One region of the Lactobacillus sp. B4007 genome, then DNA from elsewhere that is predicted to be linked to it. Evidence: predicted binding sites of a transcription regulator. Region 1 holds the regulator's gene; each other region holds the start of a gene.
What was found. Region 1 encodes HrcA, which represses chaperone genes, less so after heat shock. Its sites were predicted from a motif close to TTAGCACTCNNNNNNNNNGAGTGCTAA; they were not measured.
Positions count from the first base shown of each region.

Region 2: a site for HrcA is predicted at 2,214-2,240, ahead of J3U54_RS01340 (Hsp20/alpha crystallin family protein). Genes of this name have one in related genera too.
Region 3: a site for HrcA is predicted at 2,124-2,150, ahead of groES (co-chaperone GroES). Genes of this name have one in related genera too.

Region 1 covers NZ_JAFNPA010000003.1:233,104-236,376, forward strand. The annotation lists gene truB (tRNA pseudouridine(55) synthase TruB) at 1-361, shown strand, start outside; gene ribF (riboflavin biosynthesis protein RibF) at 383-1,315, shown strand; gene hrcA (heat-inducible transcriptional repressor HrcA) at 1,455-2,504, shown strand; gene grpE (nucleotide exchange factor GrpE) at 2,517-3,110, shown strand; gene dnaK (molecular chaperone DnaK) at 3,129-3,273, shown strand, end outside.
Region 2 covers NZ_JAFNPA010000001.1:268,846-272,118, reverse strand. The annotation lists gene J3U54_RS01350 (nucleoside hydrolase) at 1-145, shown strand, start outside; gene J3U54_RS01345 (C1 family peptidase) at 219-1,535, opposite strand; gene J3U54_RS01340 (Hsp20/alpha crystallin family protein) at 1,680-2,108, opposite strand; gene greA (transcription elongation factor GreA) at 2,321-2,782, shown strand; gene J3U54_RS01330 (nucleotidyltransferase) at 2,863-3,273, shown strand, end outside.
Region 3 covers NZ_JAFNPA010000001.1:16,522-19,794, forward strand. The annotation lists gene groL (chaperonin GroEL) at 147-1,778, opposite strand; gene groES (co-chaperone GroES) at 1,795-2,079, opposite strand; gene J3U54_RS00085 (redox-sensing transcriptional repressor Rex) at 2,261-2,902, opposite strand; gene abc-f (ribosomal protection-like ABC-F family protein) at 3,216-3,273, shown strand, end outside.

The DNA of each region.
Region 1 (3,273 bases):
ATATGTAAGATCCCTTGTTAATGACTTAGGCACCCGGCTCGGGGTTCCAGCCGTGATGAAAACATTACGCCGGACTGCAAGTTCTGGTTTTACCATTGATCAAGCGGTTAAACTTGATCAAATTATTGCTCATCCTGATGAAGTGATCAACTTTATTCAACCAATTGGTGCCTTTTTTAAGGACTATGAAACTTGCGATTTAACTAGTGGTCAATGGCTAAAAGTAAAAAATGGCAATTCAATCCCTTTGAAAACGAATGCAAAAAAGGTTGCATTAAGGTACAATAATAGCGTTAAAGCAATCTATCAAAAGGATGATGCTGTTTATCGCCCTGATTTGATGCTGTTACAAAACGAATAGGTGAAATGAAGGTTATTTATCGTGCACATTATCCATTTAACTTACCCCATCGGCGAAAAGCTATTTTCAACTAATATTATCTTAGCGCTTGGTTTTTTTGATGGCGTCCATCTCGGACACCAACAGTTAATTAAAATTGCCAAAAAAAAGGCAGACGACAAGCACTTGCCCTTGGTTGTAATGACCTTTGACCGTCATCCTAAAGAGGTTTACCAAAATTCACAAGTTACCTATATAGATAATTTAGGTGAAAAAGCCTATAAAATGCAAAAACTTGGTGTCGACTATTTATTGGTCATGCATTTTAATGAGCAATTTTGCCAGTTAACTGCACAAGAATTTGTTGATAACATTGTCGTCAAACTGGGTGCTGACACGGTAGTGGCTGGCTTTGATTATACTTATGGTCCTAAAGATATTGCTAATATGAAAAATTTTCCTAAATTTGCTAGAGGCAGATTTGAAATAATTGATGTTCCGAAACAATCTTATGATGGTCAAAAGATTGGCTCGACGGAAATTAAAAAGGCAATTACTGCTGGTCAGATGGACTTAGCACAAAAACTTTTGGGTGCGCCATATGTTATGTCTGGGACAGTAGGTCATGGTCTGCGTAATGGACATAAATTGGGCTTTCCTACAGCTAATCTAGTATGGGATACTAACAAAGTGGTGCCAAAGGTTGGCGTGTATGCAACCCGAACTAAAATTAAGGGTCAATGGTATGACTCAATGACCAGTGTTGGCTATAATGTAACTATTAATGATAATAAGAGGATTTTTATTGAATCTAATTTATTTGGATTTAATGAAGAAGCTTATGACGAGGACATGGTTATAAAATGGTACAAGTATACACGTGGTGAGATTAAGTTTGCTAACTTGAACGAGCTAAAAATGCAGATGAAACAAGATGAAGCTGAAATAAAGGCTTATTTTGCCCAGAGAAACTAATAAATTTTTCCGGTTAATTAGAAAACTGCATTTTGTCATAAAAAAGTTTAGCACTCGACTTGACATTCTGCTAAAAACTAGTATCATAATAATTGTTAGCACCTGATAAGTATGAGTGCTAAAAGTGAGGGCGATTTTTATGTTGACCGAACGTCAAGAATTAATTTTAAAGACAATTATTAATGATTTTACGCAAACGCATGAACCGGTTGGATCTAAAACGGTCATGAATCAGTTGCCAATTAAAGTTTCGAGTGCAACTATTCGTAATGAAATGGCTGCTTTGGAAGACAAGGGATTACTTGAGAAAACACACCTTTCAAGTGGACGCGTACCGTCTACTGAAGGGTATCGGTATTACTTAGATAATTTACTTGAACCTCTTCAAATCCCGTCGTCTGTTTACCAGAAAATTGTTAGTCAATTAGATCAGCCTTTTCACCAAGTCAACGAGATTGTACAGGAAGCTGCCAAAATTCTTTCTGACTTGACTAATTACACTGCTTTTGCAGAGGGACCCGAAAATAGTGATTTAACTATCACTGGCTTTCGAATCGTACCGTTATTTAATCGCCAAATTATGGCTATCTTGGTAACTAGTGATGGTAACGTCCATAGCCAAGTTTACAGCTTACCTTATAATGTTCACGGTGATGAAGTAGAAAAAGCTGTGCGGATGATTAACGATGAACTCGTAGGAAAAGCTTTAAGTGAGATAACTCCTACCTTGCTTAATCAGACCTTGGGTAAAAAGCTAACGAGTAATCATGTAAGCGAACTAATTGATTTAGTTGAAGATGTTATTAACGATGCTGCTAGTGAGCAGATGTATGTTGATGGTCAAATCAACTTATTGAATAATAGTTCGTTTGATGATGTTTCTAGCTTGCGTTCACTATATGAATTGATTGATCACAATGATTTGATTTCTAATTTTGTTGATGACAAGACTAATTCAGATGGTGGAAAATATCCGGTACGTGTAAGTTTGGGTTCTGAATTGTCAAATGATTTGTTAAGAGATTATAGTCTGCTTACGGCAGAGTATAGCGTTGGCTCCCATGGCAAGGGCATAATTGCTTTACTTGGCCCGAATAATATGCCATATTCACAAGTTATTGGCCTTTTGGAATACTTTAGAAATGAATTGGCTAAGAAACTACTTGAATATTATGGTAGGTTTAAATAAAGGAGGTTAGCCGTGAGTAAGGAAAAATATGTTAGCGAAAAAGATTTGGCCAAAGATAAAAGTCAAACAGAAAAAGCTAAAAAAGATGAAAAAAGCAAAGTAAGTACTAAGGCTGACGAACACAAAGATCAAAAATCCGCAGAAAAAAAGCTTGCGGAAAATTTAGTCAAAGCTCAAGAAGAAAAGAAAGACTTGGAGGACAAATTCCTTCGTAGTCAAGCGGAAATGCAAAATATGCAAAATCGCTACAATAATGAGCGTGCACAATTAATCAAGTATGAATCACAATCTTTAGCAAAGGATGTTCTACCAGCAATGGATAACCTTGAACGTGCCTTGAATACTAAAGTAGATGATGAAGCTTCTAAACAACTTAAAAAGGGTGTCCAAATGACTTTGGATTCTTTGATTAAGGCGATGAAGGATCATGGTATCAGTGAAATTGAAGCTGAGGGAGCTAAATTTGATCCTAATTTACATCAAGCAGTACAAACTGTAGAAGCTGAAAATGATGAACAAAAAGATCACGTTGTTCAAGTTTTACAAAAAGGATATTCATATAAAGATCGTACACTAAGACCAGCAATGGTTGTTGTTGCACAATAATTGAAAGGAAGATTATTAATGTCAAAAGTTATCGGTATTGACCTCGGAACCACTAACTCAGCAGTAGCAGTTTTAGAGGGTAAAGAACCAAAGATTATTACTAACCCAGAAGGTAACCGTACCACTCCATCCGTTGTCGCATTTAAAGATGGTGAAATTCAAG
Region 2 (3,273 bases), on a different contig from region 1:
AAGGCGGGTTAAGGTAGTTACAACCGGAACTGCAGCCGGGCGAATGGAAGAAGATCCTAACGGCCGCGAAATTACCTTGGTAACTAAAGCTGATAAGAAGCTATTTTTCAAGAAATTTGACGAAATTCTGATGCGGGCAGAATAAGTTTGATAATGACAAAAAAAAGACGAAATTCGTTTAACGAGTTTCGTCTTTTAAGTTATTTAAATATTTAGGCTTAGGCGATTGAATCCCATGCTGGCAGGTCAGTTACTGGACCTTCGGCTAAGGCAACTTGTTCAGAAGTTAGGTACTTTTTGTGGACAACTACTTCATAAACATATTCTTTAAACCATTTGTCGTTCATAACGAAGAAACCTTTGTCACCGTTCTTTTCGCCCCAGGAGTTTTCGACTTTCCACTGGCGAATTTGGCCTTTATCTTCATCGACACCAACTAATACCATTGCATGGCTGGCGTAACCTGAACCGGTCCGTAGACGGTCAGCTTTTGACATGCTGAGATCGACGCCGTATAAGTCACTGTACTTGTACAAATCGCTGTCAAGATATCCTTGCTTGCGGTCGCTTTGAACAAGGACATCATTACCAAACCAAACAGCTTCACCATCTTTTAACTGGTTAACAGCGTAAGTTTCTAAGTATTCCATCGGTACATTCAAGAACTTAATTCTGCAGACGCCGCCAACGTTATCAGCAAATGGAATGCCATACAACTTGTTATATTCACGATCAGGAGCGTTAGTTAAAACAACGTAATCATTAAAGTCAACCTCGCCCATGTACTTGTGTAAAAATTCAAGTGGTGTCAAGTCTTTGTCCAAGTGGTACTTCTTGTCATCATCGCGGTATTCAAGGTCAAATTTCTTTGGTGGCTCACCGACTGCAATTGCCGTCATCTGGTAGACTTCACTTAAAAATTGCTCGCGTGCTTGCTCGACTTCTTTGTCTTTGCCTGCTTGCTTCAATTCCCGCAATACTAATGCATCTTTTCTCAATTTATCGCCTAAAGTCTTGCCAAACGCATCAGTGTTATTGGCGTTGAAACTTTCAGGCATGGCGTATGACGGAACGACACCATATTTTTCGATTAAAGCAGCACCCATATGAAAATGTCCGCCATCTTCGCCGGCTCCGCCTAAGATGGCTTCAACCGTACGTGAATTTAATTTTTCATCAGCGGTAGCCAAAATGTTGTCATAAAAAGTGTTGGCACGTTCAATTTTGTCCCAGAAAAAATTATAACTTTGTGAAAAAGTAAAATTCTTGCAGTGATATTTTTTACCAAATTGATGACGCAGTATGTTCAGAGTGGCAAATTCCCAACAGCGGCCTGAATGAAGTTGGTTAGTAACATTTTCAGTATCTAATTCTGTTGAAAAAACACGTGTCAGTTCATTTTGAACCCGCTCGTTATAAGCTGCCATCGAAACGCCGCTTTTTTGAGCAGCACGGGCAACAACCTGATTTTTGGGGTTGTCATTAAAATTGTTCGCAAACTTTTCAAGCTCTTGAACAGTAATTTTGTGTCCCATTAATAATTCTCCTTTTTTAATCTAATTTTAAATTACTTTATATTTTAAGCCAAAAGAAAAACGGGTTCAATAGCTGAACTCGTTTTAGAGAATTATTTGTATTGGCAACTTATCTTGAACTTCTTGCAATCTTTATTAAATAAGTTAATCAATTTGAATTGAATTATCACTTTGACCAGAACTTTGTTTTGGTAAAGTAATAGTCAATACACCATTATCATACTTTGCATGGATCTCACTTGCAACCACATTTGGTAATCTGAAGCTGCGAGAAATGTGACCTTCGCTTCTTTCACGGTGAATAAGACTATTATTCTTATCATTAGATAGGTCTTTGAATGATTTTCTAGAGCCTGATACGCTCAAAATGCCGTTATTGTAGTTTAAGTTAATATCGTTTTTATCCATTCCAGGCATGTCTACTTTGATAATGTATTCTTTATCATTTTCAACAACGTCTGATTGCATTAATTTGGCCATATCGCCATCGTCAAAAAATTTTCTTGGAAGATCAAACCAATCGTTCATCGCATCAAATAAGTCATTGTGCCGATTCATCATATCATTTGCCATAGTAAAAAGCTTCCTTTCAAATTTAATTAAGTTTTGTAATGGGGTGTTTGCTATTTCCTCATTACAGTTATTATTATAGTACCTAGAAAATTAAAATTAAAGCATTTAGCACTCTTTATTTTCGAGTGCTAAAAATAAAAGCTGAAAACTGTTGTGGCAGTAATAATAGCTTGTGGAAAAATTTTTTCTAACAAACAAAAGGAGTAAAAATATTGGTTTATTATCAGAAAATGACGCCGGAAGGTTACCAAAAAATTAAGAACGAAATTGCTGAATTGAAAAAGGATCGTCCGCGCAGAATTAAGATTTTGCAAGAGGCCCGGGCACTGGGTGACTTGTCGGAAAATACTGAATACACTGAGGCCAAGCGTGATCTGGGTCACTTACAAAGCCGCGTGCGGTACTTAGAAAAACAACTAAAATATGCTGATGTTGTTGATAAAACCGCTGATGGGAAGGTTGACCTTGGTAAGACAGTCACACTTAAATTTGATGATGATGACGAAACAGAGAAGTATAAAGTAGTTGGCCGGATGGAAGCAGATATTGCCGACGGAAAGGTTGCGTTTGATTCACCTCTTGGGCAAGCAATAATGAAAAAAGAGGTGAATACGACAGTTAGCGTAATGGCGCCTGCGGGAGAATATCACGTTACTATTATGGCAATTGACTAAATTTTGCACTTGATTAATCGAACTAGCGTTTGTATAATTAACTTTAGACGAACAAAGGTTTGTAACAAGGAGTGGAAAAAATGTATGATTATCGTTATGAACCCCACCGCGTAGTGTTTATGATTGATAATAAGTCATTTTTTGCAAGCTGTGAGGCGCTAGAACTAGGACTTAATCCCATGAAGGCTGTGCTGGCAGTGGTGTCCCATCAGCCTGATAGCAAGTATGGTTCAGGGTTAATTATGGCGGCTTCTCCTTTAGCAAAAGCAAAGTATGGTTTAACTAACGTGATGCGTGTGCGTGATTTGCCCACTAAAAAAGATGCACCTGATTTATTGCTGGTTGATCCGCACATGAATTTATATATTAAGCGCAGCATGCAAGTGCTGGATATATTTCGTGAGTATGCGGCGGATGAAGATATTCATGCGTATTCAATTGATGAAAGTATGATCGATATGACCAAATCTTGGCATTTGTTTGGGGATGAT
Region 3 (3,273 bases), on a different contig from region 1:
TAAAGTTTACTTAATATTAATTCTTTGTCTTTTTATTGTAAAGGTACTTTAAACAGCATTGTTATTATATTTATTTAAGTAGGTAAAATTAACAAATACACAAAAAAATCGCTCAACCGAGCGATTTTTATTTAATCTTTTTAAAATTACATCATTCCTGGAGCACCGGCACCAGCGGCAGCATTAGGATCAGCTACTGGTTTGTCTTCTGGAATATCAGCAACAACAGCTTCAGTTGTTAATAATAATGCGGCAATTGAAGCAGCGTTTTGAAGTGCAGTACGGGTAACCTTAGTTGGGTCAATAATACCAGATTCAACCATGTTCTCCCATTCGCCGTTAGCAGCGTTGTAACCAACTTCAGGGTCTTGACTTTGTAATTTGTTCAAGATAACTGAACCATCTTCACCAGCGTTTTCAGCAATTTGACGTACTGGAGCAGTCAATGCACGTAAAACGATGTTGATACCAGTTTGCTCATCAGCATTGTCGCCTTTAAGGTCTTCAACGTTCTTGATAACGTCAACTAATGCAGTACCACCACCAGCTACGTAGCCTTCGTCAACAGCGGCACGAGTTGAGTTCAAAGCATCTTCAATCCGGTAGCGACGTTCTTTTAACTCAGTTTCAGTAGCAGCACCAACATGAATAACAGCTACACCACCAGTTAATTTAGCAAGACGTTCTTGCAACTTCTTCTTGTCAAAGTCTGAAGTTGTTTCTTCGATTTGACTTCTGATTGAGTCTTCACGTTCTTTAATTGCTTCGTCTGAACCAGCACCATCAACAATAGTCGTTGAGTCCTTAGTAACAGTGATGCGACGTGCTTTACCTAATTGATCAATCGTTGTGTCCTTTAATTCAAGACCAAGATCTTCGGTAATAACTGTACCACCAGTAAGAGCGGCAATATCTTGTAATTGTTCTTTACGACGGTCACCAAAGCCTGGAGCCTTAACAGCAACAACGTTGAAAGTACCACGAATCTTATTCAATACTAAAGTAGGGAGTGCTTCACCAGAAACATCGTCAGCGATAATCAATAATGATTTACCTTGTTGAACAATCTCTTGCAATAATGGCAAGATGTCTTGAATGTTAGAAATCTTCTTGTCAGTAATTAAAACATATGGGTTGTCCAAATCTGCTTCCATCTTGTCGTTGTCAGTTACCATGTATTGTGATAAGTAACCACGATCGAATTGCATACCTTCAACTACTGATAATTCAGTTTCAATACCACGTGAGTCTTCAATTGTGATAACACCATCGTTACCAACTTTTTCCATTGCATCAGCGATTAAGTCACCAACTTCTTTTGAAGCAGATGAAACTGAAGCAACTTGCGCAATTTGATCTTTTGAAGAAACAGTGTGACTTACTTTATGTAATTCATCAACAACAGCCTTGGTAGCTTTTTCAATTCCGCGACGAACACCTACGGGGTTAGCACCAGCAGTTACATTCTTCATTCCTTCACGGATGATTGCTTGAGTTAACACAACTGCAGTAGTGGTACCGTCACCAGCAATGTCATTAGTCTTTTGTGCAGCTTCGGCAACTAGCTTAGCACCCATGTTTTCGTAGTGATCTTTTAATTCAATTGACTTAGCAATGGTAACACCATCGTTAGTAATTTCAGGATTGCCATAAGATTGCTCTAAGACAACGTTTCTACCTTTAGGACCGATTGTTGCCTTAACAGTATCAGCTAACTTATCAACACCCTTTAATAGGGAACGTCTTGCTTTTTCTGAGAATTTAATATCTTTTGCCATAATTTTCGCTCCTTAATTACTTAACCACTGCCAAAATATCTTTTTCATGAAGGACTAAGAATTTTTCACCTTCGTATTCAACGTTAGTGCCAGAATACTTGTCATATAGAACAACGTCGCCCTTTTCAACTGACATTGGGATCTTGTTGCCGTTTTCTGCATAACTGCCTTCACCGACAGCAACAACTTCACCTTCTGTTGGCTTTTCTTTAGCATTTGAAGCAAGGACGATTCCGCCTACAGTCTTTTCTTCTTCTTCTTTAACTTTTACGATCACGCGATCACCAATTGGTTGTAACACGTTTGTCCCTCCTAATTTTAATTTAAAATCATTTTTGTTATTTGTTAGCACTCTTATTAACCAAGTGCTAACTTACAAATATGATAATACCCCCTTTTAATAAAAAAAGCAAGAAAAAATTAGCACTTTTTTACTTAAAGTGCTAATTTTCTTTAGCCATTGCAGCGGCGGCTTTATAAATTTATCTATTCTTATCTTTATCCGAATCAAGGAAATAAATGAGGGTTTGTAATTCAGTCGCCAAGTCAACATTTTGAATTCTAACCCCGGTTGGGGCTGATAACCGAATTGGCGTAAAGTTCATAATGCCCTTAATGCCAGCTTCGACCATGTCATCCGCTGTTTTTTGTGCAGAATCTGACGGCACTGTCAAAATAGCGATGGTGATCTGTTGGTCACTCAGCTGCTTTTGCAATTCACTCATTTCATAAACAGGAACGCCACTCAAAATTTTGCCCGTAATTTTAGGATTAATATCAAAAGCACAGGAAATTCGGATGTTATTGCTTCGTTTGAAGTTATAGTTCAGCAAGGCGTGTCCCAAATTACCTACACCAACTAATGCAACATTAGTTAAAGTATCTTGATTTAAAATCTTTTTAAAAAAGGATAGGAGACTTTTGACATCATAGCCATACCCACGCTTACCCAAAGCACCAAAATATGAAAAATCACGACGGATTGATGCACTATCAACCTGAACTGCTTCTGATAATTCAGTAGATGAAACCTTTTCTTTACCAGCTTCATTCAGGATAATTAGGTAACGATAGTAAAGCGGCAGTCTCTTCGCTGTCGCTGTAGGTATTTTTATTTTTTCCATTTTAAAAAGCCTCCAACTTAATATCACTAGTGAGCTTTTTTGTGAATTCACTCATCAATTAATATTATTTTACCTATAACTTACTGATATTTGCAAATGTTTTTTCACAATCTAACACAATCACAAAACACGATTTTACTGTTAATTAACCCGCTTTACATGGTAATTAAAAAATTATTTGTAAATAACTGAGCAAATACTCGTAATCAATTTACTAATGATGAAAAAATAATTTTACTTAAAAAAGGCTTATTTCTCATGCAGTTGCCAGCAGTCTTGCCACATATGCTAAAATAGACTTTAGGTGAAAAATATGATAATTGCACAAGGACACGATTTAGAAAAACAATTTGGTGCCAATACGCTATTCA